Regions from separate parts of the Bradyrhizobium sp. FW305-F6 genome, predicted to be linked through region 3. Evidence: predicted binding sites of a transcription regulator. Region 3 holds the regulator's gene; each other region holds the start of a gene.

Region 1 (7,703 bases), 1.1 Mb from region 3:
CACGCACCAATGCACGGTACGTATCTGCTGCGTAAACCGAAGGCCGGCGAGCAAGGCTAGAACAACAACAGGGCTGCACGACAAAGCAGAACCGGAAACAGCAATGAAGCCGGCGGACATCTTCATCGCCGTGATGGTGGCGATCATCTGGGGGCTTGCGTTCGTGGCAAGCCGGATCGCGCTCGACGAGCTTTCGCCGGAGCTGATGACGGCGTTGCGCTTTACCATCGCCGCGGTGCCGTGCCTGTTCATTCCCAAGCCGAAGATCGCCTGGTCACTGCTGATCGCGATCAGCTTCACGCTGTTCCTCGGTCAGTTCCTGTCCCAGGCCTATGGCATCGCTCACGGCGTGCCGGTGGGCTTGACCTCCGTCGTCGTGCAGAGCCAGGCGCTGTTCACGATCGGTTTTGCCGCGACCCTATTCGGCGAACGTCCCACGCCGGTGCAGACGCTCGGTATCGTAATCGCCGCTGCCGGGTTGCTGATGATCTGTGGAACGGTCGGCTACGACTTCAGCGTCGCCGCCTTCGCGGTGCTGATGATCTCGCCGATCAGCTTTGCGATTGGCAATCTCTTGCTGCGCCAGGCACGCGGCGTGCCGATGTTCGATCTTTTCGCCTGGCTGTGCCTCAGCGCCGCCGTGCCGCTGTTCGCGCTGGCGCTGATCGCCGACGGGCCCGCGCCGACCTGGACATCGCTGACGCAGATATCCCCGACGACGGCGCTCTGCATGCTGATGCTCGGTGGCATCTCCACCAGCATCGCCTACTGGCTCTGGGGCCGCCTGTTGCGCGACTATCCCGCCGCGCAAGTGGTGCCGTTCGCGCTGCTGGTGCCGTTCGTCGGCTCGGCGGCGTCCAGCATCGTATTCGGCGAACGGTTCGGCCCGTTGCGCCTCGCCGGCATGCTGACCGTGATCTTTGGGATCGCCGTGATGGTGCTGGCGAAGCGCCCGCAAGTTCTGCCGAAGACCGCGTGAGGTGATGTTGACCTACTCGCTGTTCTACGCCTTCCTCGTCTTCATGGTCGTGATGTACTTCACGCCAGGGCCGAACAACATCATGCTGCTGTCCTCTGGCCTGACCTATGGCTTCCGCCGCACCATTCCCCATATCGCCGGGATCGTGCTCGGCTTCGCCTTCATGGTCGCCGCGGTCGGCCTCGGGCTCGGCACCGTCTTCCTGGCCTATCCGATCCTGCAGACTCTCCTGAAATATGCCGGCGCCGCCTATCTGATCTACCTGGCCGCCGTGATCGCGATGTCCGGTCCGGCCAAGCCGGGTGAGGAGACGGCCCACGGCCCGATGGCCTTCTGGAGCGCGGCGATGTTCCAGTGGATCAACGCCAAGGGCTGGGTGATCGTGATCGGCACCATCACCGCCTATGCGGCAATCGCCCAATTCCCGCTCAACATCGCCATCCAGACCGTGATCAGCCTCATCGTCGGCACGGTCTCGACTGTGGTCTGGGCGCTGTTCGGCACTGCACTGCGGCCGGTCCTGACCTCCGAGCGGCTGGTGCGCGCCTTCAATGTCCTGATGGCGATCCTGCTGCTGGCTTCCCTCTACCCCGTTTTCATGGATGCATGATGTCGCGGATTTCCATGCAGAAACGGGTTTCCCTCAGGGCTGAAAATGCTCTAGACAGCCCCCGAAATCCGCAAATTTCACCCTTCGGACACTGACCATTGGCCGATTTCGGCCCTGAACGAGGAAACGACCTATGCGTGTTTATTACGATCGCGACGCCGACCTGAACCTGATCAAGGGCAAGAAGGTCGCCATCGTCGGCTATGGCAGCCAGGGCCATGCCCATGCGCTCAACCTCAAGGACTCCGGCGTCAAGGACGTTGCCATTGCGCTGCGCAAGGATTCGGGCTCGGTGAAGAAAGCGGAGGCCGCCGGCTTCAAGGTGATGGAAGTCGCCGAAGCCGCCAAATGGGCCGACCTCGTCATGATGCTGACCCCGGACGAGCTCCAGGGCGATATCTATCGCGAGCACCTGCACGACAACATGAAGAAGGGCGCCGCTCTCGTGTTCGCGCACGGCCTCAACGTCCACTTCAACCTGCTCGATCCGCGCGCCGACCTCGACGTGCTGATGATCGCGCCGAAGGGCCCCGGCCACACCGTGCGTTCGGAGTATCAGCGCGGCGGCGGCGTGCCTTGCCTGATCGCGATCGCCAAGGACGTCTCGGGCAACGCCCATGATCTCGGCCTGTCCTACGCTTCGGCGGTCGGCGGCGGCCGAGCCGGCATCATCGAGACCACGTTCAAGGAAGAGTGCGAGACCGACCTGTTCGGCGAGCAGGTGGTGCTCTGCGGCGGCCTGGTCGAACTGATCAAGGGCGGCTACGAGACCCTGGTCGAAGCCGGCTACGCGCCGGAGATGGCCTATTTCGAGTGCCTGCACGAAGTGAAGCTGATCGTCGACCTGATCTATGAAGGCGGCATCGCCAACATGAACTACTCGATCTCCAACACCGCCGAGTACGGCGAGTACGTCACCGGCCCGCGCATCATCACCGACGAGACCAAGAAGGAGATGCGCAAGGTTCTGGCCGACATCCAGGGCGGCAAGTTCGCGCGCGACTGGATGCTCGAGAACAAGGTCAACCAGACCTCGTTCAAGGCGACCCGTGCCAAGCTCGCCGCGCACCCGATCGAGGAAGTCGGCGCCAAGCTGCGCGACATGATGCCCTGGATCAAGAAGGGCGCGCTGGTCGACAAGAGCAAGAACTGACCTCTACGCCGTCATTCCGGGTTCGCGAAGCGCAACCCGGAATCCAGAGGTTGCGGATCGAGATTTCCGGGTTCGCGTTAGCGCGCGCCCCGGAATGACGAGCGAAATCCAAGCTTCGCTCGCCAAGCCAAATCTTAGGCCTTGGCGACTATGGTCGAGCGAGATCGCAAACAGCGGTCTCGCTCTTTTCATCTCGGCAAGACATTGCTCTTTCATTCTTTCCGCGACCTGAAGCAGTTGAGCGGCCTGGCTCCTGCCAAGTAGCGTCGCTTCAGCCCGCCGGGACGGTCTGCCCGCCCGGATGGCGGGCCATCGCAATCATGCGCAGCGCCATCACGATGAGCAGTGGAAGCAGGAAGGCGGCATAGAGCGGCATCGCCGGCACGCGCTTGCCGAATGACACCATGAACTGGAACCAAAGATAATAGCCGCCGACAAGATGCAGCGTGCGCCAGGCGCGCGGCCCGATCAGCGCAGCCGTGCGGTCGAGCGACGTCGCGCTCATGGCGATAATGAATCCATAGCCGATGCCGCCGAAAATATAAGAAGCCGCCGAAGTGGCTTCCGCGAAGCTCGCCGGGTCCATATTGGCAAAGGCGACAATGGCGGCTGCATGGATTGCGTGGGAGCCCGCAAAGCTCAAGCCCAGATAGCGGCGGTTGCGGCGCAGCCATCGCGTCCCGGCACCGGGCCACAGCCGCGCCAGCGCCGCGGCGCTGAAGGCGAGGCAAAACAGCAGCAGCGAGCTTCGCGCTGTGAAACGGATCACCATGCGAACGCCCTCGACCTCGAAGTGCCGCATCGAGGCGATCCAGAGGCTCAGGGCGACCAGGCTGCATGCAAGGACGGCGAGCAGCCGCCAGCCTTCGAGCCAGCTTCGATGTTGCGGCATGACGATCCTCCCTCTTAATGTAATCGGTGATTACATTCGCGGCGGTCAGATCGTCAACAGTGTAATCAGTGATTACATTCACGTTCGGGTGATGCTAGAAGGCGCTATGCCCACCCGCCAGACGTCCAAGCCGCGTTCCCGCCGAACCGCCGAAGCCCGGCCATATCACCACGGCAACCTTCGCCGCGTGTTGATAGACGCTGCCTTGCAGCTAGCGGCGGAAGGTGCCGAGGTTTCGGTCCGTGAGGCGGCCCGCCGGGCGGCGGTCTCGCCAGGGGCTCCGTTCCGGCACTTTCCGAACCGCGAGGCCTTGATGGCCGCAGTGGCGGAGGAGGCGCAGCGGCGCTTCCGCGCCGAGATCGAGGCGGCGCTGCGCGAGGCGCCCGCATCGCCGCTCGACAGATTCCGCGCCTATGGCCTGGCCTACCTGCGCTGGGCCATGCGCAATCCCGCCCACTTCGAGATCATCTCGACCGGCCGCTATTTCGCCCATGGTAGCTCCGAGGAGCTGACGCGCGACAACGCCGAGCTGATCGGGCTGTCGGAACAGATGCTGGCCGATGCGGCGGCGCAGGGCCTGCTGCGGCCAGCCGATTTGAAGCGCATCCAGATCGCCGGTCGCGCCTTGGTCTACGGTTTCGCCCGGATGAATCTCGATGGCCACTTTCCGCGCTGGAGCGTCGAGGCGAGCGAGATCGAGCGGATGGCCGAAGGGGTGATCGACCTGTTCATCGCGGGGATCGCCAAGCCCTGACGCGCTCCGCGCGCCCTGTCTGCCAGCCGATCGTCTCTCGTCCGCAATGGGCGAAGGTCGGATCATGGCGCGCATTGCCTGTCATTGACCGTTCCGTTACAATTTTATGACACGGTGCAGGCTTCCGGCTGCGCCGGGCGCCGCTAGCCGGAATGAGGGTCGGCAGGCGGCTAGGCATTACCTCTCCGGACAGAGTTGCGTGTCGTCGATGGCGCCCGCGCCCAATCCAGTTCCTTCTGCCGCGACCGCCGTGTTGGCGAGCGTCGCCGCGCTCGGCATCTGGCGGCTGCTGGCGGTTGCTGCGCCGCACCTTGCCGCCCTCGCCCTGATGTACGAGACCGAAAACGATTTCGGCTCGCGCCTCTCCTTCGCGCTCGCCTGGGGCATTCTCAACTTCTTCTGGCTCACGCTGCTGCGCCGGCCGGCGCTGTCGGGCGCGCTGTCCCTGACCATGGTCGTGGTGCTGATGCTGCTGTCGCGGCTCAAGCACGACGTTGTGCAGATGACGGCCAACTTCATCGACCTGATGATGATCGACCGCGACACCGTCGCATACCTGTTCACGATCTTCCCGAATTTGCGCTGGTCGGTGATCCTGGCTGGCCTCTTCACCCTGCCGCTGATGTATGCGCTGTGGTGGCTCGATCCGTTCCGCATCCGCCGCCTGCCGGCGCTCGCCTGCAAGCTCGCCTGTCTCGCAGCCCTCGCAGGCTATTCGCTCTATCACCCGGACGAAGCCTGGCGCGGCTATTACGACGACGGCTATCTGTCGAAATTTTTCCGCTCCGGCGTGAGCTCGGTCTCCGACTTCGTGCAATACGGCTTCATGGAGTCGGCCGCCGCGAGCAGTGAGCAGCTCAACGTGCCGCTGGTCGATTCCTGCCATCCAGCCGGCCGGCGGCCAAACATCATCATGATCCATGATGAATCCTCCTTCGACATTCGCGCCGCCCGGGGCATCAAGGTGCCGCAAGGCTATGGCAGTCACTTCAAGTCCTGGGACGGCAAGCAGCGCACGTTCCTGGCCGAGAGCAATGGCGGGCCGAGCTGGTTCACCGAATACAACGTGCTTGCGGGCCTCTCGTCGCGCTCGTTCGGCCGCTTCGCCTATTTCGTGACGCGCATCGCCTCGAACCGCGTCGAGCGCGGCCTGCCGCTCAGCTTGCGCCGCTGCGGCTACGACACTCTTTCGCTCTATCCCGCCCACGGCGGCTTCATGGGCGCGCGCAGCTTCCAGATGACGACCGGAATAGAGCGCTTCCTGGACTCGAAGGACCTCGGCGCCAAGGATGTCGAACCGGATAGCTTCTTCTACGACAAGGCGCTCCAGCTGATCGGCCAGCAGCCGCCGAACAAGCCGCTGTTCACCTTCATCTATCTCGGCGCCAATCACTTCCCCTGGGAGACGCGCTTCCGCCCCGACCTGCTGCCGAACTGGCGCGCGCCCGGCAATGGGGTGTCCATCGACGAATATCTGCGCCGGCAGGCGATGAGCGCGGAGCAGTACAAGGCCTTCATCGCGGGCCTGAAGAAGAAGTTCCCCGGCGAGCCCTTCCTGATCGTGCGCTACGGCGATCACCAGCCGGAATTCGCGCCCAACCTGCTCGAGCCCGGCCTCGACGACGGCGCTCTCGGCAAGAAGCTCGATGCCTACGATCCGCGTCTCTACGCCACCTATTACGCGATCGACGCCCTCAATTTCGAGCCGGTGAAGAGCGAGGCCGTGATGGACACGATCGACGGCCCCTATCTGCCGCTGGTCATCCAGGAGGCTGCCGGCATCCCACTGGATCCCTCGTTCGCGGAGCAGAAGGAGATCATGCTCCGCTGCAAGGGTATCTTCTACGGCTGCAAGGACGGCGCCGAAGCGCGGCGGCTGAACCGGTTGCTGATCGACGCCGGAATGATCCGGGGGTTGTAGTCTCTCGGTGGGATTGCGAACGCGCATCTCAAAGAACGTGGGCACGGCGCAAGTGCGCCTTTGCCCACTCCAAGCCTACTGCTTGATCTTTCCCCAAAGCCATTTCGCCACCGCATCCGGCGATGAGTTCGCATCGTTGCCGCTGGCGCGCAGGTTCGCCTCGCGCATGGTGGCGATGTCGATCTTGCCGAGCAATGGCCTCAGCGCTGCCTGGAGCTGCTCGTCCCCGGCGCGCTTCGGCGCCAGCAGCAGGATGGCGTCGTAAGGCGGGATGGCGTGTCTGGGATCGTCGAGCGCGACGAGATCGTATTTCGCGATCAATCCGTCGCTGGTGTAGCCGGCGATCACGTCGACCTCGCCGCTGGCGGCGGCTGCATACATGAAATCCGGCTGCATCTGGCGTTGGGACCGGAAGGAAAGCCCGTAAGCCTTTTGCAGGGCCGCCCATTCGGGTCGCGAGAAGAATTCGTAGTCGCCGGCAATCGACAGACTCGATGCGTATGCGGCGAGGTCGGCGATGGTGCGGATGCCAAGCGCCTCGGCGCGCTTCTTCGGCATCACCAGCGCATAGGCGTTCTCGAAGCCGAGTTCGCCGAGCAGGGTGATGTTCTCCTTCGCAAGCGCCGTCTTCAGTTCCGCAATCAGCTCCGTGCGCGGCTTGATTTCGGTGCGATGCAGCTGGTTGGCCCAGAGCGTGCCGGAATAGTCGACATAGAGATCGATGTCGCCTGCCTTCAGCGCTTCGAAGATCACGCTCGAGCCGAGGCCGGAGCGTGCCGTCGCTGACAGGCCGGCGGCCTGGAGACGGTCCCTGATCAGCGCGGACAGCACGTATTGCTCGGTAAATGTCTTGGCGCCGACCAGGTAGCCCTGCGAGGAGCGGCCCATTGTCGGCACCAATGTTGCGGCGACGAGAGCGGCGATCCCGACGCCGCCAAGCGCTGCGCGCACACGGCTGCGACGACGCAGACCGTTCTCGATCAGGCCAAGCAGTTGATCGACGGCGAGCGCGAGTACGGCCGAGGCCAGGCAGCCGAACAGCACGAACACCCAGTTCTGGGTCTGCAGCCCGGCGAAAATGTAGTTGCCGAGGCTGGTCTGCCCGATCGGGGTCGACAGCGTCGCGGTGCCGATCACCCACACCGCGGCGGTGCGGATGCCCGCCATCATCACCGGCAGCGCGAGCGGCAGCTCGACCATGAGAAGCGACTGCCGGGCGGTCATGCCGACACCCTTGGCGGCCTCGATCAGCGCGGGATCGATGCCGTTGAGGCCGGTGATGCCGTTGCGCAGCACCGGCAGCATCGAGTAGAGCGCAAGCGCCAGCATTGCCGGCAGGAAGCCGAAGGCGGAGAAGGAAACGCCGAACCAGGTCAGCGCGATCGAGGCTGCCG
Region 2 (7,703 bases), on a different contig from region 3:
CAGATGCGATCTCGTGCAGGTGGTGATGAGATCAGCCTCGCGCGTCGCGGCGTCGAGATCGGTGGTCGCTTCCGCCTTCACGCCGCTTTCCGCTAGCCGCCTGACGAGGTCGGTAGCCCGCTCCGGGCTTCGATTCCAGATCAGCACGCGCTCGAGCGACGGTCTCACCGTCCGATGCCCGCGGATCAGCCATTCGGACATCTCGCCGGCACCGACGCAAAGCAGCGTCTCGGGGGCGGGCGGGGCGAGCAATTTCGTGGCGAGTGCGGAATCGGCGGCCGTGCGCCAATGCGTGATCTCGGTGCCGTCCATCGCCGCCAGCGGCTTCCCGTTGGTGCCGTCGAACAGCACGCACACGGCCTGCACCGCCGGCATCTTGCCTTCGGCCAGATTGCTGGGGAAGCTGGTAAACATCTTGCTCGCCATGTAGCGGCCGGGATCGACGGCGCTGCGGATCACGTATTGACCCTTCTCATCGCCCAGGAATGCGTCCAGCACCTCCATCTTCGGCCGCCGATGCGCCGCTTCCAGCGCCGCAATGAGGATCGGAAACGTCAGAACCTTCGTGACTTCGGTATCGGAGACAAAGTGCAAGGCAAAATCCTCATGGACGACCGGCATTTGCCCATAGACCCGGGCGGCGGGTTCCGCAACGGATCTTCGGTCAGGGCTGCCCGGTGTTGATCCGCGTCAAAATCTCCTTCCCCCGTCCGGCCTAAATGGCATTAAAATGCTGCGATGGCAGCAGGAGGTCCCATGGGTACTTATGTCGTCAGGTTCATGAAGGACGTGCTCGGCGAGTATGGCCGGCAGAGTGAGATCTGCCAGGGCACGCTCGAGATCGACGCCTCCGACGAGAACGAGGCCAAAGAGCGGGCCAAGGTGAAGTTCTGCAAGGACCAGGCATTGCATCACTGGTCCCTGCACGCTGACCGCATCCATGTGAAACCGGCCGACTTTCCGTCCTGAAGCTCACCGGGCAGGCGCTCCGACCGGCGGCGGTGCGGTCGTGCCGGCGCCGAGCGAGCGCTGCACCATCACCGTGTCGGACCAGCGGCCGTGGCGATAGGCGACGCCGCAAAGCAGGCCGGCGCGTGTGAAGCCGGATTTTTCGTGCAGCGCCAGCGAGGGCGCGTTGTCGGCATCGATATAGCCGATCAGCTGGCGGAAGCCGGCTGCCGCGCAGGCGTCGATCAATTCCTGGAGCAACAGCCGTCCGACTCCGCGGCCGAGATGCGCATGGTGGACGTAGATCGAGTGCTTGGCCGTGTAGCGATACGCCGGGCGTTTACGGAACAGCACGGCATAAGCGTAGCCCACGACCTCCCCGCGGTAGGTGGCGACCAGATGCGGCAGGCGGGTCTGCTTCAGGTTCTTGCGCCGGTCGCGCAGATCGTCCGGCTCGGGCGCACCGGTTCCCTCGACTTCGCGCGGCACACCATTGCGGACGTGATGGCGATAGATCGCGAGCATCGCCTCGACGTCGCTCTCGCGTGACGGCCTGACGACGACGGCTTCGTCGCTCGCGCGCGCAGCTGTTTCGTTCATCGGCACCTACTCGGCGACCACATAAGTGTAGAGCCCGATGCGACCGTTCGGATCAACCTCCTTGTAGACACCCTGGATCTCGACGTCGAAGCCTGGGAAGGTGTTGAAGCAGGTTTCGAACATCTTGAGATAGTCGATCATTGGCTTGGCCCGTTCCGTCAGCCGTTCCCCGGGCACGATGGTGGCGATGCCCGGCGGGTAGACGACGAAAGGCGTGGTGGCAATGCGGCCGGCGATCGCTTCGATGGGCAGATAGTCGACATCGTTGCGGATCAGATAGCGCGCGGCATCGCGGGGCGACATGGCGATCTCGGGCATGTGCTCGGGCATGAATTGCCGCGCCTGCAGCGCGCAGACATCGGCGGCGCGGAAGAAGCGGTGCATGTCGTTGCAGAGATCGCGCAGGCGCACGCCGGCATAGGGCGCCTGCCGCCGCTGGTGGAATTCGGGAATTGCTTCGGCCAGCAGGGCATTGTCGTCATGCAGCCTCTTGAACGCGACGAGGCCCGAAATCAGCGTGCCGGCCTTGCTCGCCTCGACGCCGGGGGTGAGCAGGAAGAGCAGGGAGTTGAGGTCGTTCTTTTCGGGAACGATGCGGTTCTCGCGCAGATATTGCGCGACGATCGGGGCGGGGATGCCGTGCTCGGCATAAGCGCCGGTGGCGCGATCGAATCCGGGGGTGAGCAGTGTCAGCTTGTTCGGGTCGGTCATGGCAAAGCCTTCCGCAAGATCGGGAAAGCCGTGCCAATTGCTGTCCGGAGAGAGCTGCCACAGCGCCGGATTGGTCGCGAGCTCGTCGGTGGACAAGGTCTCCCAGGCGACGTCGTGGACGGCGCCGGGGCGGCCGACATCGGGAATGGCGACGCGGTCGGGAACGAAGGGCTCGAAGAACCAGCGCCGATCCGGCTTTTGCTCCTTCTCCTCGAACTCCCGGCGCATCGCCCGGATCTTCTTGCGCAGCTCGATACCGAGCCGGATGGTGTCGTCCCATAGCACTTCGCCGGAGCGGCCCTTCATCATCTGCGCGCCGACGTCGAGCGAGGCGAACAGCGGATAGAAGGGGGACGTCGATGCATGCTGCATGAAGCTCTCGTTGAAGCGGCGGTGCTCGACGCGCCGCTTCTGGCCGCGGATGTGACGGTCCTTGATGTGGATCTGCGAGGCTTGCGAGAAGCTCGCCAGCTGCTTGTGGGTCGACTGCGTCGCGATGATGCCCGGCGCGTCCGCAGGAAGATTGGCAAGACCCATGGCGAAGCGGCCGGCATAGAGCGGATGAAACTTCATGAAGCCGGCCCAGGCCTCGTCGAACAGGATATAGTCGCAGAGGTGGCCGACGCGCTTGATGATCATCTCGGCGCTGTGGATCGAGCCATCATAGGTGCACTGCTCGACCACGGCGACACGGAACGGACGCTCCTTGCGCCAGGCTTCGCGCTCCTTCACCAGGGGATGGTTGCGGATCGCCTCGCGCAGGATCTTCTCGTCCAGCATGTCCCAGCGCATCGGGCCGATCAGGCCCCAGGCGTTGCGGACGGTCGGGACGTAGACCGGGATACCGCCATTGATCATCAGCGCGCCGTGATGTGCGGCCTTGTGGTTATTGCGATCGAACAGCACGAGATCGCCGTCGGTGACGAGGGCGCCGAGCGCGACCTTGTTCGACGTCGAGGTGCCGTTGAGCACGAAGTAGGTCTTCTCCGCGCCGAAGATTGCCGCCGCTTCCTTTTGCGCCTTCAGCGCCGGGCCCTCATGGGTGAGGAGGTCGCCGAGGTCGAGCACGGAATTGTCGAGGTCGTCGCGGAACACGGCTTCGCCGAGATGCTCGACGAACACGCGCCCGATCGGGCTGCGGTTGTAGAACACGCCGCCGTTGTGGCCGGGACAGGTCCAGAGCTGGTTGCCTTCCTCGGCATAGTCGACCAGCGCGCCGAAGAACGGCGTCTTTAGCGTTTCGGCATATTGCTTGAGACGGCTGATCAGGTTCTTGGCGATGAAGGGCGGCGTCTCTTCGGACAGGAAGACATAGCCATCGATGAAATCGAGTACCTCGACGGGCAGATCCTCGAACCGCTTGCGGCGGATCAACAGAATGATGGGGAAGTCGAGGCCGCGGCGGCGCATCAGATTGATCAGCGACGAGGTCTTGCCTTCGAGGCCCTTCTTGCCCCAGTCCACCACCATGCAGCCGATCGCCGCGTCGGTCTGCACCGCCATCTCGGCATCCTCCAGCTTGCGGGCCCGGACCACCTCGAAGCCGGAACGCTGAATCTCCTCGATGATCTGGTTGAAGCGGACGCCTTCGAGATCGTCGGCGTCGAACATGGGTGCGGCGAACAGGAAGTTGAAGCGCTTGAAATAGTCCATATCGGGTCCCGGATGTGCAGGAGTTACAAGCTCTCTGCACATTCGATGACAGTGGGATGACAGGGGCCGGGAATGCGGCCCGGTTCGAGTACCTGCGGTTTCAGTCCAGCAGCTTGTCCAGCGTGATCGGAAAGTGGCGGATGCGCTTGCCGGTGGCATGGTAGACGGCGTTTGCGATTGCCGCAGGCACGCCGACGACGCCGATTTCGCCCAGCCCTTTGATGCCCAGCCGGTTGATGCGGTCGTCGGGCTCGTCGACGAAAATGACGTCGATGTCGTGGACGTCGGCGTTCACGGGAATGTGGTATTCGGCGATGTTCGCATTCATGATGCGGCCGAAGCGGTGATCCATCACCGTTTCCTCGTGCAGCGCCATCCCGATCCCCCAGACCACGCTGCCCATGACCTGGCTGCGGCCGGTCTTGGTGTTCAGGATGCGCCCGGCCGCGACTGCACTCACGACCCGGGTGACGCGGATGACACCCAGCTCTTCGTCGACCTTTACTTCGGCGAAAACCGCGGAGTGCGTGTTGCGGGCATGCGATTTATCCTCGGCGAACTGGTTGAGCCTCTCCTTTTCGATCCGCTCGCGCCCGCTGTGGCGCATGACGTCCGCAATCGAGACGGCTGACCCGCTCTTGTCGTTGCCAGCGATCATGCCGTCGGCCAAGGTGACGTTGGCGGCATCGACGTCGGCGAGCGGCGAACCCGGCATTGCTTTTGCGAGATGCGCGAGTTCCTGGCGGATTTCTTCGGCCGCTCCCAGCACTGCATGCGCGCTGGACGCCGCCATCCAGGAGCCGCCCTCGACGGGGGCCTGCGGCAAGCTCGAATCGGCGAGCCGGACGCTGATGTTCTCGATCGGGAGGCCGAGCGCATCGGCGGCGACCTGAGCCACGATGGTGTAGGTGCCGGTGCCGATATCGGACGCGGCGCAGGAGACTTCGGCATGGCCGTTGGCCGTCAGCACGATGCGGACGGCGACCGGCATCTGCAGCGCCTCCCATACTCCGGTCGCCATGCCCCAGCCGACGAGTTCCTTGCCGTCACGCGTGGAGCGGGGCGTTGGATTGCGCCGGGCCCAGCCGAAGGCTTCAGCGCCGCGTGCGTAGCATTCGCGCAGCTGCTTGCTGGTGTAGGGCAGGTCTTCGCTCTGGTCGCGATCCGAGTAGCATTTCAGCCGCAGCTCGATCGGATCGAGCTTGAGCGCGACGGCGAGTTCGTCCATCGCGCACTCCAGCGCGCAGACGCCCGTTGCAGCTCCCGGCGCGCGCATGTCGGAGGGCGTTGCAACATCGAGGTCCACCAGCTTGTGGGAATAGTAGGCAGTGGGGCTCTTGTAGAGCTGCTCCGCCCAACCGGTATCGTTGCGTGAAAAGTCCTCGTAGCGCGAGGTAACGGCGATGGCTTCGTGAATGATCGCATCGAGGTTGCCGTCCGGCCTCGCCCCGAGCCCGACATGCTCGATGGTCATGGGCCGATAGCCAAGCCCATACATCTGCTGCCGCGTCAGCACGACGCGGACGGAGCGCTTGAGCGCGAGCGCAGCCATCGTTGCCAGCACCACCGGGTGTTGCGGCCGCAGACCAGAACCGAAGGCGCCGCCGACATAGGGCGAAAGCACGCGGATATCCTCCGGCTTCTTCTCGAACACGCCGCAGAGAAATTTGTGCACGTTCTGGACGCCTTGGGTCTTGTCGTAAACCGTGAGCTTGCCGTCGCCCTCCCACACCACTGTCGTCGCGCTGAGCTCCATCGGATTGTGATGTTCGGTCGGAATGAGGTAGTCGGCTTCGTGTCGCAGGGCCGCGGCCGCAAGCGCCGCCTTGGCGTCGCCGCGCGGCTTGTTCGGCTTGTCGATTTCACTGGCGGTGCCGCGCTCGGCGTCAAGGTCGGTCGCGAAGTCGTCCTGCTCGTAGTCGATTCGCACCAGCGTCGCGGCGAATTTCGCGATCTCCCATTCTTCGGCGACCACGAGAGCAATCGGCTGCCCGTTAAACTTGATCTTGTCGTCATGAAGCGGCCGGAACGGCGAACCCTCCGGGGCCACCTCGTCCTTCCAGGCATCGTCGTTGTCTGCGAGGGGCGGGCGATTGGCGTGCGTGAGCACGTCGATCACTCCGGCCACTTTCAGCGCCGCGCTGGTGTCGAGCCGCACGATGCGACCGCGCGGGATGGTGGCCTCCACCACGAAGCCATGGACGAGGCCGTCGGCGGAAAATTCGCCGGCATATTTCGCAGCTCCGGTGACCTTGGCCCGGCCGTCGACGCGCGACGTTGGTGTCCCCACATAGGCGTTCATCGGGCCCTCATGCGATCTTTTTGTCAGCTTGGGATTGCGGTGTGGCACGCATTGCCTGCATCAACGTACGCACGACGGCCCGGCGCGCGAGCGCGATCTTGAAACCGTTGTGCGCGCGAGCGGTCGCTCCCTGCAGCAGCAGGTCGGCGGCGTGCCCAAAATGATCCGGTGTTGCCGCCTGGCCGCGCAATGCCGCTTCGGCCTCGAGGCTTCGCCATGGTTTGTGAGCCACGCCGCCGAGCGCAAGACGCGCATCGACGATGGCGTTGCCCTCCAGTTCGAGCGCGGCTGCGACCGAGACCAAGGCAAAGGCGTAGGACAACCGGTCGCGGATCTTCAGGTAGCTGTAGTTTCTCGTCAAGCTCTGCGGCGGCAGCTCGATCGCGGTGATGATCTCCCCGCTGCCGAGATTCGTGTCGAGATGAGGCTTGTCGTCGGGAAGCCGATGGAAATCGGTCAGCGCGATGGTGCGTTGTCCGTTGCGGCCTGCAATGTGCACGAGCGCGCCGAGCGCGGCCAAAGCCACGCTCATGTCGGATGGATTGGTTGCGATGCAGGATTTGCTCGTGCCGAGGATTGCGTGGTTGCGATTGAGGCCATCCAGTGCCGAGCAGCCGGTGCCGGGACTGCGTTTGTTGCAGGGCGTCGTCGTGTCGTAGAAGTAGGGGCAGCGCGTCCGCTGCATCAAATTGCCGCCGACGGAGGCCATGTTGCGCAACTGCGCGGAGGCGCCGGCCAGGATCGCGCTGGCAAGCAGGGGGTAGCGCTGCTCGATCAACGGATGGTAGGCGAGGTCCGAATTTGGCACCAGGGCCCCGACGCGCAGGCCCCCGTCAGCCGTTTCCTCGATGTCGCGAAGCGGAAGATGGGAAATGTCGATCAGCCGGGAGGGCCGTTCGACATTCTCCTTCATCAGGTCGATCAGGTTGGTGCCGCCGGCGATCAATTTTGCGCCGGGATCTGCGACGAGCAGCCGAATGGCGTCGGCGACGTCGCTTGCGCGGGAATATTGGAAGTTGTTCATGACCGGCTCATTGCCTGCTCGATCGCGGCCACGATGTTGGGATAGGCGCCGCAGCGACAGAGGTTTCCGCTCATCAGCTCCCTGATCTCGGCCGCATCCCGCGCACGGCCTTCGGCCAAGAGGCCCGCGGCGGAACAGATCTGTCCCGGCGTGCAATAACCGCATTGGAAGGCATCGTGATCGATAAAAGCCTGTTGCAGGGGATGCAGCGTGCCGTCCTTGGCCAAGCCTTCGATCGTCGTGATCTCGGCGCCGTCCTTCATGACGGCGAGCGTCAGGCAGGAATTGACTCGTCTTCCGTCGACCAGCACGGTACAGGCGCCGCATTGGCCGTGATCGCAACCCTTCTTGGTGCCGGTCAATTCCAGCCGGTCACGCAGGGCATCCAGGAGCGTGGTCCATGGCACGACCTCCAGTGTGCGCCTTGTGCCATTGACGAGGAAGTCGATCGGAATGCGTTCTGGG
Region 3 (7,703 bases):
GCGTCGCTGAAGCCGTAATTGCGGATAGTGAACCAGGTCAGCAGGCTCGCCGGCAGATGGTCGATGAAGATCAGCCACAGCGCGAGCCCCCGGAACAGATCGAGCCTAAGCTCGCGCTCGCCGATGGCGGGCAGCGTGATGGCCGGCGCGGCCGCGCGCGGCCTCGTCCCCGCAGGCTTGGTCCCCGAGATGGTCGATCCCGTCACCTGGTCGGCAATGCTCATCGGGGCTCAAAACCCTTCCGCAAATCGACGTTTCAAGCAGTGTACCGGCCCCGCCGATCTCTCGCAAAGCGGCCGCACGCAGCGAGGTCTCCTACCCTTCCAATTCTGGCGGGACGATGTCGCCTAAGCCGCTTGAGGGGTTTGGTTCCCGGCGGCGGATTCGGTATGATGGAGGTCATGTACCGCGCCGTGACCCGCCAGATTGAAGTGACCGTCGAGCCGAACTTTGTTCCGGAGCAGTCGTCGGCCGACCGCTCCCGCTATTTCTGGTCCTACACCATCGTCATCACCAATTCGGGCGACGAGACCGTCCAGCTCAAGACCCGGCACTGGATCATCACCGATGCCTCCGGCCGCCAGCAGGAGGTAAAGGGCGAGGGCGTGGTGGGCGAGCAGCCGGTCCTGGCCCCCGGCGAGCGCTTCGAATACACCTCCGGCGTGCCGCTCTCGACCGCCTCCGGCTTCATGACCGGCCGCTACCAGATGGTCAGCGAGACCGGCGAGCGCTTCGAGATCGACGTGCCGGCGTTTTCGCTGGACAGCCCCGACAGCAAGCGCGTGCTGAACTGACCCGCCGCTCTGGCGGCAAGCGCAGCACGCCCACATTTTCGGTCGTCCACCGAGCCGTTCTTCACATCACGCGGATCGGGAACACCATCCGAACGCCTCGCCCGGCAGGAAAGAGGGCCTCGAGCACCACGGTATCCGATCCGAGATAGCCACGCTGCGAGGTGTAGACGGCCTCGACGCCGGGCACGCGGCGGCGGTTGCAGACGCTGCGGATATTGCTCTCGGCGAAACGCGGAAACACACCGATGTTGCGGATCTTGACGCTGCCGTGCTCGGGCGCCTGTGCGACCCGCAGCACGACCGTACCAGCGGAGGTGCAATCCGGATTGGTGGCGGAGGCCTGATAGAGCATCAGCGGCCGGCCGGAAGCGACCACCTTGCCGGCGGGCGCCGCACCGACCGACAGCAACAACGCAGCAAGCACGCCCAAGACAATTCGCATCGTATCCCCCAGCCCCAATTGGACAGGATGATACACGCCGAAATTGCCCTGCGTCGAGAGAGCACGCAGGTTTGTGGGGACGGCTCTTTAGAATTCTTCTGACGGTGGCGGCGTCAGCGAAGGACGAGTGCTTAGGCGTCCTCCACGCCCGCCTCGTGCGGCGTGAACTGGTAGACCGACGAGCAGAACTCGCAGGTGACGACGACCTTGTCGTCCTTGACCATTGCGGCGCGATCGTCGGGCGAGAAGCTCTTCAACATCGAGGCGACCGCATCGCGCGAGCAGGAGCACCGCGCCTCGAGCGCCTGCGGATTGAACACGCGCACGCCGCGCTCGTGGAACAGTCGGAACAGCAACCGCTCGCCCGAGAGTTCGGGATCGATCAGCTCGACGTCCTCGACGGTCTCGATCAGCGAGCGCGCCTCGACCCAGGCGTCGTCCTCGGCAACGCTGTGCACCTCGGTGCCTTCAGGCGCATCACCGGGATGCAGGTCGGCCTGCCGCGCGCGCTCCGGCGCTTTCGGCAGAAACTGCATCAGCATGCCGCCGGCGCGCCAGCGATGCTTGCCGCCGTCGTTCGAGCGCCATTCCTCGCCGACCGCGAGGCGCACGCGCGTCGGGATCTGCTCGGAGCGCAGGAAATATTCGTGGGCGGCGTCTTCGAGGCTGCCCCCGTCGAGCGCGACCAGCCCCTGGTATCGGCTCATATCCGGACCCTGGTCGATGGTCATGGCGAGATGACCGCGTCCGAGCAGCGTGCCGGAATCCCTCGCCGTGCCCAGCCGCGAGGCATCGAAGCGGGCATAGGCGCGCAGATGGTCCGGCGCATTGTAGTCGACCACCAGGAACGACACCGGACCGTCGGTCTGGGCCTGGAGGATGAAGCGGCCTTCGAATTTCAGCGCCGAGCCGAGCAGCGTCGTCAGCACGATGGCCTCGCCGAGCAGCTTGCCGACCGGCGCGGGATAATCGTGCTTGGTGAGAATGTCGTCCAGCGCCGGGCCGAGCCGGACCAGTCGCCCGCGCACGTCGAGCGCGTCGACCTCGTAAGGCAGCACGGCATCGTCGATCGGAACCGCGGATGGCGCGCGAACCGGGCCTTCAGGCCCGGCTTTCATGTCAGGGGATTGGGAAACCATGGCGCATTATCTGGGGTCGGAGGGCGGAAATGGAAGGGGCGTGGGGAACCTCAAACTCAGTGTCGTCCCGGGGGCGCGCAAAGCGCGAGCCCGGGACCCATAACCACAGGGTGACGTTATTGCGCGAGATGACAACTCCGAGTCATCGCCAAACTCAATCCTGTGGCTCTCGCGACGAGCGCAAGCGCTCGCGCGGAGGTCCCGGATCGGCGCTTCGCTTCGCTGCGCTTGTCCGGGACGACAATTGCTTGTGAGGCCGCAGCCGGGCTTCCAGCGCACCTACTTCACTGCGTCGAAACACCAGGCCAGAATGCCCTTCTGTGCATGCAGGCGGTTTTCGGCCTCGTCGAACACGACCGATTGCGGGCCGTCGATCACCTCATCGGTGACCTCCTCGCCGCGATGCGCAGGCAGGCAATGCATGAACAGCGCATCTGGCTTGGCCAGCGACATCAGCTTGCCGTTGACCTGGTAGGGCTTGAGCACGTTGTGGCGATGCTCGCCCTCCTTGTCACCCATCGACACCCAGGTGTCGGTGACGACGCAATCGGCGCCGCGCACGGCGGCTTCCGGATCGGTGCCGAGCACGATCGGCGCGCCGGTCGCCTTGATCCAGTCGCGCATCGCCTTTTTCGGCGCGAGCTCCGGCGGCGTCGCGACATTGAGCTGGAACTTGAAGCGCTCGGCAGCATGGGCCCAGGACGCCAGCACGTTGTTGTCGTCGCCCGTCCAGGCCACCGTCCTGCCCTCGATCGGGCCGCGATGCTCCTCATAGGTCATGAGGTCCGCCATCACCTGGCAGGGATGCGAGCGTCGCGTCAGCCCGTTGATAACGGGCACGGTGGCGTTGGCCGCGAGCTCCAGCAACGCGTCGTGATTGAGGATGCGGATCATGATGGCGTCGACATAGCGCGACAGCACGCGCGCGGTGTCGGCGATGGTCTCGCCGCGGCCGAGCTGCATCTCGGCACCGGTGAGCATGATGGCTTCGCCGCCGAGCTGGCGCATGCCGACGTCGAACGAGACGCGGGTCCGCGTTGAGGGGCGCTCGAAGATCATCGCCAGCGTCTTGCCTTCGAGCGGCTTGACCGGCTGCTGCGCCTTCTGCTTCGCCTTCATCGCGGAGGACGCCGCGAGCATGCGCTTGAGCTCCGACAACGGCAGCTCGTTGATGTCCAGAAAGTGCTTCGGGGTCTTGTTGGGCGTCTGGCTCATCAGCTTGCCGCCCGCTTGGTCTGGCTGGACGAGATCGCAGTGCAGGCACGTTCGAGCCTGATGACGCTGTCCTCGATCTCGGCTTCAGTGACGATCAAAGGCGGCAGGAAGCGCACGACATTGTCGCCGGCACCGACGGTGAGCAGTTTTTCGGCGCGCAACGCCGCAACCAGATCGGCGGAGGGCACCACCGCCTTGATGCCGACCAAGAGCCCCTCGCCGCGCACCTCGCTGACGATGCCGGGGTGTCGGTCAACAACGGAGGCGAGCTTCTGCTTGAGCAGCAGCGACATCTTTTGCACATGGTCGAAGAAGCCGGGCTTGAGCATGACATCGAGCACGGCATTGGCGGCCGAGATCGCGAGCGGATTGCCGCCGAAGGTCGAGCCGTGCGAGCCGGGCCCCATGCCGGCGGCCGCCTCCGCGGTCGCCAGCACCGCGCCGATCGGGAAGCCGCCGCCGAGCGCCTTGGCCAGCGACATCACGTCGGGTGTGACGCCGGTACGCTTGTAAGCGAAGAGATCGCCGGTGCGGCCCATGCCGGTCTGCACCTCATCGAAGGCGAGCAGGAGGCCGCGCTCGTTGCAGAGCTCGCGCAGCGCCTTCAGGAAGCCGGCAGGCGCAGAACGAACGCCGCCCTCGCCCTGGATCGGCTCGATGAGAATGCCGGCGGTGTGCGGGCCGATCGCCTTCTTCACAGCCTCCAGATCGCCATGCGGCACCTGGTCGAAGCCGTCCATGGGCGGACCAAAGCCCTCGAGATATTTTGCAGATCCGGTCGCAGCGAGCGTCGCCAGCGTGCGACCGTGGAAGGCGCCCTCGAAGGTGATGAGGCGATAGCGCTCCGGATGCCCCTTGGAGAAGTGATGGTGGCGCACCAGCTTGATCACGCCTTCCAGCGCCTCCGCGCCGGAATTGCAGAAGAAGACGAAGTCCGCAAAGCTCTCGTTGCAAAGGCGCGCCGCGAGCTTTTCGCCGTCCGGGCTCTGGAACAGGTTCGACATGTGCCAGAGCTTCGTCGCCTGCTCCTGCACGGCCTTGACAAGCTCCGGATGAACATGACCAAGCGCATTCACCGCCACGCCCGAAGTGAAATCGAGATAGCGATCGCCGTTGGTGGCGATCAGCCAGCAGCCTTCGCCACGCTCGAAACCGAGGTCGGCCCTGGCGAAGACGGGGAGCAAATGCGGCGCTGCGCTGTTAGTCATGACGGCCACTTGAATGTTGCGGACGGTATGACGCGCGCATTGCGCAACGCACCACTGACCGGCCCCGGAAAACGAAACGTGCCGCCTTTTAAGGGCGGCACGTGGCACTATCTTATGCTTGGCAAGACGGGTGTCAATGCCACCCGGAAAGCCTCGCGAAACGCTGAATCCGTAGTCTTGCGGTGCCGATTTTGCGGGGTTTTCACTACGGAACATGTGGAAGCGAGTCTGCGGACTCTTGCGCGAGAGTCACGCCATATTGTAGCGTTTGGACTGTCAGATACGACATCTCGTGCAGCAGTTCTGATCCCAAGAGTCCTCATGTACCGGCGTAACGTTCGGGCGTCTTGAGCGCGCCCGGCGAGCCTTAAGGGATTCTGGCGGCACGGGTTTTTCACGGCTTAGGCATTCGCTGCGAAGGCCCCAGGATGGCAGGCGCGCAGCGAGGGAAAGGGTGCAATGACGGTTTTGACCTGGTCCGATGATCGCGTCGAGCAGCTGAAAAAGCTTTGGGAGGCCGGACTTTCGGCCAGCCAGATCGCGGCGGAGCTCGGCAATGTGACCCGCAACGCCGTGATCGGCAAGGTGCACCGGCTCGGCCTGTCCGGTCGCGCCAAGAGCCCGTCATCGGCAGCGCCGCGGCCGCGGAAGGCGCGGCCCGCGCAGCACATGATGCGGGTGACGCGGCCCGTCGCGCGCGGCAACACCGCGCTGGCGCAGGCCTTCGAGGTCGAGGTGGAGGCAGAGCCTGTCACCTACGACAACGTGGTGCCGATGAGCCAGCGGCTGTCGCTGCTGGAATTGAACGAGGCGACCTGCCACTGGCCGGTCGGCGATCCCTCGAGCCCGGATTTCTTCTTCTGCGGCGGCAAGGCGCTCTCCGGCCTGCCCTATTGCGCCCAGCATTCGCGCGTGGCCTATCAGCCCGCAGCGGACCGGCGCCGCGCAGCACCAAAGCCGGGCACGCGGTGAGTTCGTTAATCTACCTGATGGCAGTCGTGAAGCGATCACGGCTCCAGTAACTCGGTGTCATCCCCGCAAAGGCGGGGATCCATAGCCACAGGGCGCAGTCGTTGCGCGAGATGGTCATTCCGAGTCTTCGCCAAACCTCGTCCTGTGGTTATGGATCCCGGGCTCGCGCTGCGCGCGCCCCGGGATGACGGCGAGATTGAAGCCGCAGCTCGCTAATCCGAGATCAAGAAACTCAGGTCTGCTCCGCCTTCGCGAAGCGATCGTCCAGCGCGTAGCCGGCGCCGCGGACGGTGCGGATCGGGTCCTGCTCGCGGCCTAGGTTGAGCAGCTTGCGCAGGCGGCCGATATGGACGTCGACGGTGCGCTCGTCGATGTAGATGTCGCGTCCCCAGACGCTGTCGAGCAGCTGCTCGCGCGAGAACACGCGGCCGGGATGCTCCAGGAAGAACTCCAGGAGGCGATATTCGGTCGGGCCGAGGTCGATCGGCCGGCCCGAGCGTGCCACGCGGCGCTTGTCGCGGTCGAGCTCGATGTCGCCATAGGCCAGCACGGTGGCGAGCCGCTCGGGGCTGGCGCGCCTGAGCAGGCCCTTCACGCGGGCGAGCAGCTCCGGCACCGAGAACGGCTTGACGATGTAATCGTCGGCGCCGGTCGCAAGTCCCCGCACCCGCTCGCTCTCCTCGCCACGCGCGGTGAGCATGATGATCGGCAGCTGCTTGGTCTCCGGGCGGGTGCGCAGGCGCCGGCACAGCTCGATGCCCGACAGGCCCGGCAGCATCCAATCGAGCACGATCAGGTCGGGAATGTGCTCCTTGAGGCGGGTATCGGCATCGTCGCCGCGCATCACCGTCTCGACGTCATAGCCGTCGCCTTCGAGGTTGTAACGAAGAAGCTCTGTGAGAGCTTCCTCGTCCTCAACCACCATAATGCGTGCGCCCATGGTGTCGTCGCTCCTTAAGGTCTTCAGGTATTCGGTATCGTCGTGGCGAAGGTCGTCATGTCGCCCTTCGGCCGCTTGTCGGTGATCGCCTGGCCCTCGATCATGTAGAACACGGTCTCGGCGATGTTGGTGGCATGGTCGCCGATCCGTTCGATGTTCTTGGCGCAGAACATCAGGTGGATGCAGAACGAAATGTTGCGCGGATCCTCCATCATGTAGGTGAGGAGCTCGCGGAACAGCGAGGTGCAGATCGCGTCGACTTCCTCGTCGCCCTTCCACACCGCCATCGCCGCCGGCAAATCGTGCGCGGCATAGGCGTCCAGCACCGACTTGACCTGCTGTTGCACGAGGTCGGTCATGTGCTCCAGGCCGCGGAACAGCTTCAGCGGGTGGAAGTCCGTCTCCAGTGCTGCGACGCGCTTGCCCATGTTCTTGGCGAGGTCGCCGATGCGCTCGAGATCGGTCGCGACGCGCATGGCGCCGACGATCTCGCGCAGGTCCACCGCCATCGGCTGGCGGCGGGCGATCGTGAGCACCGCGCGCTCCTCGATGCGCTTCTGCAGCGTGTCGATATCGGTGTCGGTGGCGACGACGCGCTGGCCGAGCGGGACGTCGCGGCGGATCAGCGCGTCGACGGAATCGACGATCATGCGTTCGGCGATGCCGCCCATTTCGGCGACCAGGCGCGTGAGTTCCTGGAGGTCGCTGTCGAAGGCCTTTACGGTATGTTCAGAACCCATGTTCCGTCTCCTCAGCCGAACCGGCCGGTGATGTAATCCTGCGTGCGCCGGTCTGTCGGCGACGTGAAGATCTTGCTGGTGTCGTCGAACTCGATCAGCTCGCCGAGATACATGAAGGCGGTCTTGTCGGAGACGCGCGCCGCCTGCTGCATGTTGTGGGTGACGATCGCGATCGTGTAGTTCTCGGACAGTTCCTGGATCAGCTCCTCGACCTTGGCGGTCGAGATCGGATCGAGCGCCGAGCAGGGCTCGT
Region 4 (7,703 bases), 650 kb from region 3:
AGCTCACCGTTCTTGACCGCCACGGAGAGGTCCTGGTGCAGCACGCGGCGATCGCGGATCTGCCGGTCCATCTCCGGCTGGTAGAGGCTGATCGTGCCGCGCGACTTCTGCTTGGCGCGGAACAGCGCAGCGCCGGCATTGGCGAGCAGCGAGGCGCCATCGGTGCCATTTTGCGGAAACACCGACATGCCGGTGGTGATGCCGGCGCGGACCGGCCGGCCGTCGATCTGGAAATCCTTCGCGACGGCTTCGCCAATCTGCCGCGCCAGTGCGAGACCCGCGTCGGGCTGCTTGCCGTCGATGATCAGGCCAAACTCGTCGCCCGACAGGCGCGCGACCACGCCCCCGCGCGCGGAATCCAGGAGCCGCTGGGCCACCTCGATCAGGTACTTGTCGCCGAGCGCATGGCCGAAGACGTCATTGACCTCCTTGAGGCCGTCGAGGTCGACGCAGAGGACGGCGAACTCCTCGCCCGTGCCTTCGCAGGCCTCGATCATCTGGGTCAGCGCCTGAAGGAACGCGGCCCGGTTCGGCAGATCGGTGAGGCCATCGTGATAGGCCATATGCGCCATGCGCAACTCGGTCTGCCGCCGATCGGTGACGTCCTCGTGGGTCTTGATCAGATATTGCGGCTCGCCGGCATCGCCGAGCACGGTGGCGCGGCGGGTCAGGAACAGGCGCAGGCCGTCCTTGGTGGAGATCGGATGCTCCTCGGTGATCATCCCGCGTTTCCTGATCGCCGCCTCGTCGCGCGCGATGATCAGCTTGGCCTCTTTGGCATTGAAGATGTCGGAGGCGGTCAGGCCGGTGGCTTCCTCGCGCTTGCGGTTGAGGATCGTTTCCGCGCTGCGGTTGGCGAGCAGATAGCGGCCGTCCTTGACCTGTTCCACGATCAACGCAACGGGGATGTTGTCGACCACGCGCTCGAGGAACTTCTTGGTGCTTTCCAGCTCCTGCGACAGCGAGCGGCGGTCGGTGATGTCCTCGAACACCAGCAGCAGGAAACCGGGCCTGTTGCCTTCGTTGCGCACCGCGATCCGGATCGAGGCGACCATGCGACGTTCCCCGCCCCGCTCGACTTCGAATTCGTTGCGGAACTGCCCATCCGGGGAATTGAGCGCCGCCCGGTCGGCCGTCTCGATGCTGTCCGCCGAGATCGGCGCGAACAGTTCGCGTGCATTCTTGCCGACGACATGGTCCCGTGAAAAACCCCAGAACCGCTCATAGGCAGTATTGGCGAAGATGTAGCGGCCGTCCTCCAGGCTCTTCGCCGCGACACAAGCCGGGACGTTGTCCAGCACGCTTTCAAGGAATTGCTTGGTGGAGGCGAGCTGTTGCGACAGCCTGCGCTGCTCGCTGACGTCGAGATGGGTCGCCACCGAGCCGCCGTTCGGGAGCACGAAATACTTCACCAGGATGGCCCGCCCGTCCGGCAGCTCGGTGATCAGGCCGTTGCTGCTTGCAGCCTTCTCGTAGAACTCGTCGTCGGTGACGCCAAGGACGCCGCGCTCGCGGCGCAGCCTCAGGATGTCGTAGCCGGTCATGTTCGGCCGGATATCCGACCGCGTTAGGCCATAGATCTCGAGATAGCGGTCGTTGCAGAAGATGATGCGGCGCTGCGCGTCCGTCATCACCACGCCCTGGTTGAGATTGTTCATGGCGGACGAGATGAAGGCGTTGCGCCGCAACTGCGAACGCTTGGATCGGCGCAGCCAGGAATGGATCCACAGCACGATCGCCGCGAGAAACGAGCAGAGGACGATGCCGGCGATCAGGGTTTCCCAGATCACGCCGGGATCGAGCCGGGCGAGATCGCCCGGAACGGCAAGGCTGTCCGATGCCGCGAAGGCACGCGCAGGCGCAACCGCACCGGCCAGGCACAGCAAGGCCTGCACAGCGATCGGAAGCGTGCTGCCCACGTGCCAGTTCTTCTCAGCCATCAGCCACCCGCGATTCAACGTCGGATTGTCTGGCCTGGCGGGTTTGGATCGGGTAAACGCCTGTTGGCACAACAGAAATATGTGACGTGAAATACGGCAATTGCCCTGACATGATAAACGCCCTCTTAATGGAAAACGCCGCCGCGCGGCCGTTCCCCGGCCCGGTGCCCCCGACCCTCCCAGCGGCCGACCTGCACAACCATGGATAGGGTCGACTGCGTCGTCGTCGGAGCCGGCGTGGTCGGTCTTGCGGTGGCTCGAAAGCTCGCGCAGGCCGGGCGCGAGGTGATCGTGCTCGAGGAAGCCGAGGCCATCGGCACCGTGACCTCCTCGCGCAACAGCGAGGTGATCCATGCCGGCATCTACTATCGCGCCGGGAGCTGGATGGCGCGCATGTGCGTGGCCGGCAAGCACGCGCTCTACCGCTACTGCGCCGAGCGCGGCATCCCGCACAAGAATTGCGGCAAGCTGATCGTCGCGACCAGCCCGAAAGAGACCGAGAAGCTGCAATCGATCAAGGCGCATGCCGAAGCGAACGGCGTGCTCGACATGCAGCTGCTCTCGGGGGAGGCCGCACGCGCGCTGGAGCCGGCGCTCGCCTGTGACGCCGCGCTGCTGTCGCCGTCGACGGGCATCATCGACAGCCACGCCTACATGCTCTCGCTGCGCGGCGAAGCCGAGGACGCCGGCGCCGCCTTCGCGTTTCACACTCCGCTGATCCGCGCCAAAGCGGCGAACGGCATGATCGAAATCGATGCCGGCGGCGAGGCACCGATGACGTTGCAATGCAGGCTCTTCGTCAACGCCGCGGGGCTGTCGGCGACGCATGTGGCGCGCAACATCGACGGCATGCCGCTGGACCGAATTCCGCCGGCCTATCTCGCCAAGGGAAACTATTTCAGCTGCAACGCCAAAGCGCCGTTCTCGCGCCTGATCTATCCGGTGCCGGAGCCCGGCGGACTGGGGGTGCACCTGACGCTGGACATGGCAGGGCAGGCGCGCTTCGGGCCTGACGTCGAATGGATCGAGACGATCGACTACGAGGTCGATCCGTCGCGCGCCGAGCGTTTCTATCCCGCAATCCGTAAATACTGGCCGACGCTGCCCGACGGCGCGCTGATGCCGAGCTATTCAGGCATCCGCCCGAAGATCGTGCCACCGGCGGTGGCCACCCAGGATTTTCTAATGCAAGGCCCGCAAGATCACGGCGTCGCAGGGCTGATCAATCTGTTCGGCATCGAATCGCCGGGACTGACGTCCTCGCTGGCGATCGCCGACCACGTCGCCGAGCTCGCGAACATCTAGAACGCTTCGCGCAACGTGGATGAGGCTTAGCTCCGAGAGGACGCGCCCGAGCAGGAACGCTCGCCGCGCAAGCATCCTGCGCAGGTGCGCACCTTGCGGCAGGGATGAGCGCGAACGCTCTCATCCCTGCGTGAAGGACGTGATCAACTCGACGCTGTTACGGGGGGTTACTAGTGGAGCGTGTCGCTGTGCTTCAGACGCTCGATCTGGTCCTTGACCATCAACTTCCGGCGCTTCAACTCAACAATTTGCAGGTCGTCTGTTGAAAGGTGCACGAGAGCTTCGTGCAATTCGTTTTCCAGAAGTTTGTGCTTCCGTTCCAATTCAACGAGATGTGCCTGAATTGTCATTCGAAACCTCCTCGGTAGGGTTGAACCTTTAGGATTCGATCCGGACGGCCAAGTCTACATCACCGATTCGTCCTGTCGATGGGTATCCGTCGTCGCAGCGTCATTTTTGAAACTTCATATGTAACGAAGCGTGACTAAAGGGGAACCACGCGGAAAAATCCATGGTATCAAGTGTCTGCGCAGCGCCGCGGCCCCCAGCACAAAATATGTTGCGGGAGATCGGCGGGCGAGCGCCGCAGATCGCTTGCGATCACGCGGCGCAAGGACGATAATTTCCGCAGGGCGTCCACAGCCCAGATCTCACGCCTATCGGTTTTCGGCCACCGCAGACATGACCAATGAAGATGAGCGTGAGCTCGAAGCCGAGCTCACCCGGTTGCAGCAGGAACACCGAGACCTCGATGCGGCGATCGATGCGTTGCATCAATCGCCTGCCCCCGACTTGTTGCGGTTACAGCGGCTGAAGAAACGCAAGCTGTTGTTGCGCGACCGCATCGCGTTCATCGAAGACCAGATAACGCCCGACATCATCGCCTGATCCACAGCCTGATTAGAGGGACCCGCCAGTTGGAATCCGCTTGACTCCAAAAGAACAAAATAAGAACATTCTAGCTGCCCCAACGCCCCACGCCCGAGGACACGCATATGTCGGCAGCCGCCTTTCTCGACAACAGCCACTATGAGCAGGCCTGCGATCAGGCCATCGCGATGTGCGACGGCAACCTGCGCAGCACCATCAAGGCCCTGATCATGGCCAACGAATATCTGGAAGCCGAGCTGGAGGAATTGCAGGCGGCGGTCTCCGCCGGCTGCATTCCCGAGACTTCACGCAGCAAGATGCGGAGCAAGAGCAGCGCCGCCTGAGTTTCAAATATCGGAGCAACGCCATGTCGGATGTGACCTATTACGTTGCAATGCCCTTCTTGATCGACAGTAACGGCTCACCCGTCGCGGGGGCCGCCGAAGAATGCCAGAGCTCGACGGCCGCGTTGCGGCGCGCCGAGCTTCTGGCACATGGTGCCGGCCACATCGGCGCAGTCGCCTTCAGCCGCAGCGGCGATCCCATGACGGGCGAGTTTGGCGACGCCACTTTGCTGCGCAAATTCGGCAACGTGCCGGACGATCTGGCCACGCTGTAAATTCAGCTGCTGACCAGCCTGATCCGCGGCTCGTGCCGACGCTGCGCCTTGCGCACATACATCGCGGCGTCCGCCTCCTCCAGGACGCGCCCGGCATCGGACTGCGGACCGAGCAAGGCGACGCCCGCGGAGGCGCCCGCCGTCACCGATTGCCCGCGAAAAACGAAGGGGAGTTCGTCGATCGCCTGCTCGAAGGCCGCCGCCTTGGCCTTGGCATCGGTCTCGCTCAGATTCCAGAGCAGCAGCGCGAACTCGTCACCGCCAAGCCGGCCGACGACGTCCGAGGCGCGCACCTGGCGCCTCAACGTGGCGACAATCGCCCTCAGCACTTCGTCGCCGGCGACATGACCGAAGGAATCGTTGATCGGCTTCAACCGATCGACGTCGAGAACGATCAGCGCCCCGCTGGCGCGGTAGCGTTTCATATAGGCTATGGCACGCGCCAGCTCGCGCTCGAAACCGCGCCGGTTCGGAATCTCGAGCAGGAAATCGGTGTCGGCGGCCGCCTCGAGTTCCGAGATTCGCAGCCGGGCCGCCTTCAGCTTGCGCCTGAGATCGCGGATGATCGCCTTGCTGTCGTCGGCAGCGGGCGCCCTGCGCGAGGCCGGCTTGGCGGGGCGTTTCGGGGCGGCTCGGGATCGGTCGGCGCTGGTTTTGCGACCCTTCTTGGCCTTCGCAGCCCTTGCCCTTTTTGGTTTCTTCATGGGCATCCTGCTCAATGAAGGCTTGCGGGGATTCACCAAGACAGGATAGTGGATTCCCTTCTCCTTGCCACCGCCTTGCGAGCCGCCGGCCGGAACCGTTAATCTGGCCTATGTTTCTGTTTTTCTGGGCACAATTGACCTCATGACCGCGCCGATCGCCATCATTATGGGAAGCCAGTCGGACTGGGACACGATGCGCCATGCCGCCGACACGCTCGAAGCGCTGGGCGTCGCCGCCGACGCGCGCATCGTTTCGGCCCACCGCACCCCCGAACGCCTGTTTACCTTCGCCAAGGGCGCCAAGGCGGCGGGTTACAAGGTGATCATCGCCGGCGCCGGCGGCGCGGCACATCTGCCCGGCATGGCGGCGGCGCTGACGGAGCTCCCGGTTTTCGGCGTCCCCGTCGAATCCAAGACACTCAAGGGCCTCGATTCGCTCTATTCGATCGTGCAAATGCCTGCAGGCATCCCGGTCGGTACCCTTGCCATCGGCAAGGCCGGCGCGATCAATGCCGCATTGCTGGCGGCCGCCGTGCTGGCGCTCTCCGACCCCGCTCTGTCGGATCGCCTCTCCGCCTGGCGCAAGGCGCAAACGGACGCGGTTGCCGAGCGCCCGGAGGACAAGGCGTGACGGACACCAGGCATGTGAAGCTGAAGCCCGGCGACACCATCGGAATCCTCGGCGGCGGACAATTGGGCCGGATGCTGGCCATGGCCGCGGCGCGGCTCGGCCTTCGCTGCCAGGTGTTTTCGCCCGATCCGGATTCGCCCGCGTTTGACGTCGTGCTGAACGCGACCTGTGCCGAATACGCCGACGTCGAGGCGCTCGAGCTGTTCGCCGGCGACGTCGACGTCATCACCTACGAATTCGAGAACGTGCCGGCAGCGGCCGCGATGGTGCTGGATGCGCGCCGCCCGGTGCTGCCCAACCGCAAGATCCTCGAGACCACCCAGGACCGCCTCGCCGAGAAGGATTTCGTGACGCGGCTCGGGATCGGCACGGCCGCCTACGCCGACGTCACGTCAGTGGCTTCGTTGCGCGAGGCGATCGTCAGGATCGGCCTTCCCGCCGTGCTCAAGACCCGCCGCTTCGGTTATGACGGCAAGGGCCAGGCGATCATCCGCGAGGGCGACGACATCGCCAAGGTGTGGACCAGCCTCGCCACCAAAGCGGCGATCCTGGAGGCTTTCGTGCCGTACGAGCGCGAGATCTCGGTGATCGCCGCGCGCGCCGTCACAGGCGAGGTCGAGTGCTTCGACGTCACCGAGAACGAGCACCGCGACCACATTCTGAAGATCTCGCGCGCGCCCGCGCCGATTCCGGATGCGCTCGCCGAGGAAGCGCGCAGCATCGCCGGCAAGATCGCAGGCGCACTCGACTATGTCGGCGTTCTCGCCGTCGAGATGTTCGTGCTCGCCAATGGCACCGGACCGAGGGTGCTGGTCAACGAGATCGCTCCGCGCGTGCACAATTCCGGGCACTGGACGCTCGATGGCGCCTCGGTCTCGCAGTTCGAGCAGCACATCCGCGCCATCGCCGGCTGGCCGCTCGGCAAGCCCGTGCGTCATGGCGAAATCGTCACCATGACCAACCTGATCGGGGACGAGATCAACGATTACGAGAAGTGGCTGAGCGTGCCGGGCGCGACAGTGCACATCTATGGCAAGGGCGCGCCGCGCCCCGGCCGAAAGATGGGGCACGTCACCGAAGTGCACCCCACCGCTGGCAAGTAACGGGACCGCGGCTTCGCGCTGCGATCCCGCTTTGCGATCACGCCGTCTTTGCGCCTGCGACGACGCCCGTGGGCTCTTCGCTGAGCCAGCGATAGACCACTCCGCCGAGCGCGCCGCCGATCAGCGGTGCAACCCAGAACAGCCAGAGCTGCGACAGCGCCCAGCCGCCGACGAACAGCGCCGGACCGGTGCTGCGCGCCGGGTTCACCGAGGTGTTGGTGACGGGAATGCTGACGAGATGGATCATCACCAGCGCAAGCCCGATCGCGAGCGGCGCAAAACCCGCCGGCGCCCGGCCATGCGTGACCCCCATGATGATGAACAGGAACATCATGGTCATCACCACCTCGGTGAGGAAGCCGACCATCATGCTGTACTGACCGGGCGAATGCGCACCATATCCGTTGGACGCAAAACCCTTGCTGACGTCGAAACCGGGCGCCCCGCTGGCAATGACATAGAGCAGCAATGCGGCGACGATCGCACCCGCCACCTGGGCAATCACATAGGGCAGGATCTGGCCCGTCGGAA

What was found. The regulator PhoB, encoded in region 3, activates phosphate uptake and scavenging genes when phosphate is short. The targets are predictions, from matches to a motif close to TGTCATNNANCTGTCAT.
Region 1: the regulator PhoB is predicted to act here: its motif matches at 4,484-4,500, upstream of AC3WLX_RS14155 (LTA synthase family protein).
Region 2: the regulator PhoB is predicted to act here: its motif matches at 3,958-3,974, upstream of AC3WLX_RS06410 (Orn/Lys/Arg family decarboxylase).
Region 4: the regulator PhoB is predicted to act here: its motif matches at 3,683-3,699, upstream of AC3WLX_RS16330 (YdcH family protein).

Annotation. Positions count from the first base shown of each region.
Region 1 is NZ_JBYSYD010000002.1:600,661-608,363, reverse strand. It holds gene AC3WLX_RS14185 (class I SAM-dependent methyltransferase) at 1-60, shown strand, start outside; gene AC3WLX_RS14180 (EamA family transporter) at 104-979, shown strand; gene AC3WLX_RS14175 (LysE family translocator) at 984-1,589, shown strand; gene ilvC (ketol-acid reductoisomerase) at 1,723-2,742, shown strand; gene AC3WLX_RS14165 (hypothetical protein) at 3,014-3,634, opposite strand; gene AC3WLX_RS14160 (TetR/AcrR family transcriptional regulator) at 3,633-4,388, shown strand; gene AC3WLX_RS14155 (LTA synthase family protein) at 4,597-6,309, shown strand; gene AC3WLX_RS14150 (glycine betaine ABC transporter substrate-binding protein) at 6,385-7,703, opposite strand, start outside.
Region 2 is NZ_JBYSYD010000001.1:1,321,382-1,329,084, reverse strand. It holds gene AC3WLX_RS06425 (ornithine cyclodeaminase family protein) at 1-594, opposite strand, end outside; gene AC3WLX_RS06420 (hypothetical protein) at 757-969, shown strand; gene AC3WLX_RS06415 (GNAT family N-acetyltransferase) at 973-1,548, opposite strand; gene AC3WLX_RS06410 (Orn/Lys/Arg family decarboxylase) at 1,555-3,912, opposite strand; gene AC3WLX_RS06405 (xanthine dehydrogenase family protein molybdopterin-binding subunit) at 4,013-6,214, opposite strand; gene AC3WLX_RS06400 (FAD binding domain-containing protein) at 6,222-7,238, opposite strand; gene AC3WLX_RS06395 ((2Fe-2S)-binding protein) at 7,235-7,703, opposite strand, start outside.
Region 3 is NZ_JBYSYD010000002.1:1,704,092-1,711,794, forward strand. It holds gene AC3WLX_RS19435 (OpgC domain-containing protein) at 1-224, opposite strand, end outside; gene apaG (Co2+/Mg2+ efflux protein ApaG) at 402-794, shown strand; gene AC3WLX_RS19445 (hypothetical protein) at 856-1,236, opposite strand; gene AC3WLX_RS19450 (Hsp33 family molecular chaperone) at 1,368-2,375, opposite strand; gene argF (ornithine carbamoyltransferase) at 2,655-3,590, opposite strand; gene AC3WLX_RS19460 (aspartate aminotransferase family protein) at 3,590-4,798, opposite strand; gene AC3WLX_RS19465 (GcrA family cell cycle regulator) at 5,258-5,770, shown strand; gene phoB (phosphate regulon transcriptional regulator PhoB) at 6,003-6,710, opposite strand; gene phoU (phosphate signaling complex protein PhoU) at 6,734-7,450, opposite strand; gene pstB (phosphate ABC transporter ATP-binding protein PstB) at 7,462-7,703, opposite strand, start outside.
Region 4 is NZ_JBYSYD010000002.1:1,059,051-1,066,753, forward strand. It holds gene AC3WLX_RS16320 (sensor domain-containing protein) at 1-1,940, opposite strand, end outside; gene AC3WLX_RS16325 (NAD(P)/FAD-dependent oxidoreductase) at 2,142-3,245, shown strand; gene AC3WLX_RS16330 (YdcH family protein) at 3,416-3,595, opposite strand; gene AC3WLX_RS16335 (YdcH family protein) at 3,927-4,133, shown strand; gene AC3WLX_RS16340 (hypothetical protein) at 4,241-4,459, shown strand; gene AC3WLX_RS16345 (hypothetical protein) at 4,483-4,734, shown strand; gene AC3WLX_RS16350 (GGDEF domain-containing protein) at 4,737-5,438, opposite strand; gene purE (5-(carboxyamino)imidazole ribonucleotide mutase) at 5,581-6,069, shown strand; gene AC3WLX_RS16360 (5-(carboxyamino)imidazole ribonucleotide synthase) at 6,066-7,172, shown strand; gene aqpZ (aquaporin Z) at 7,210-7,703, opposite strand, start outside.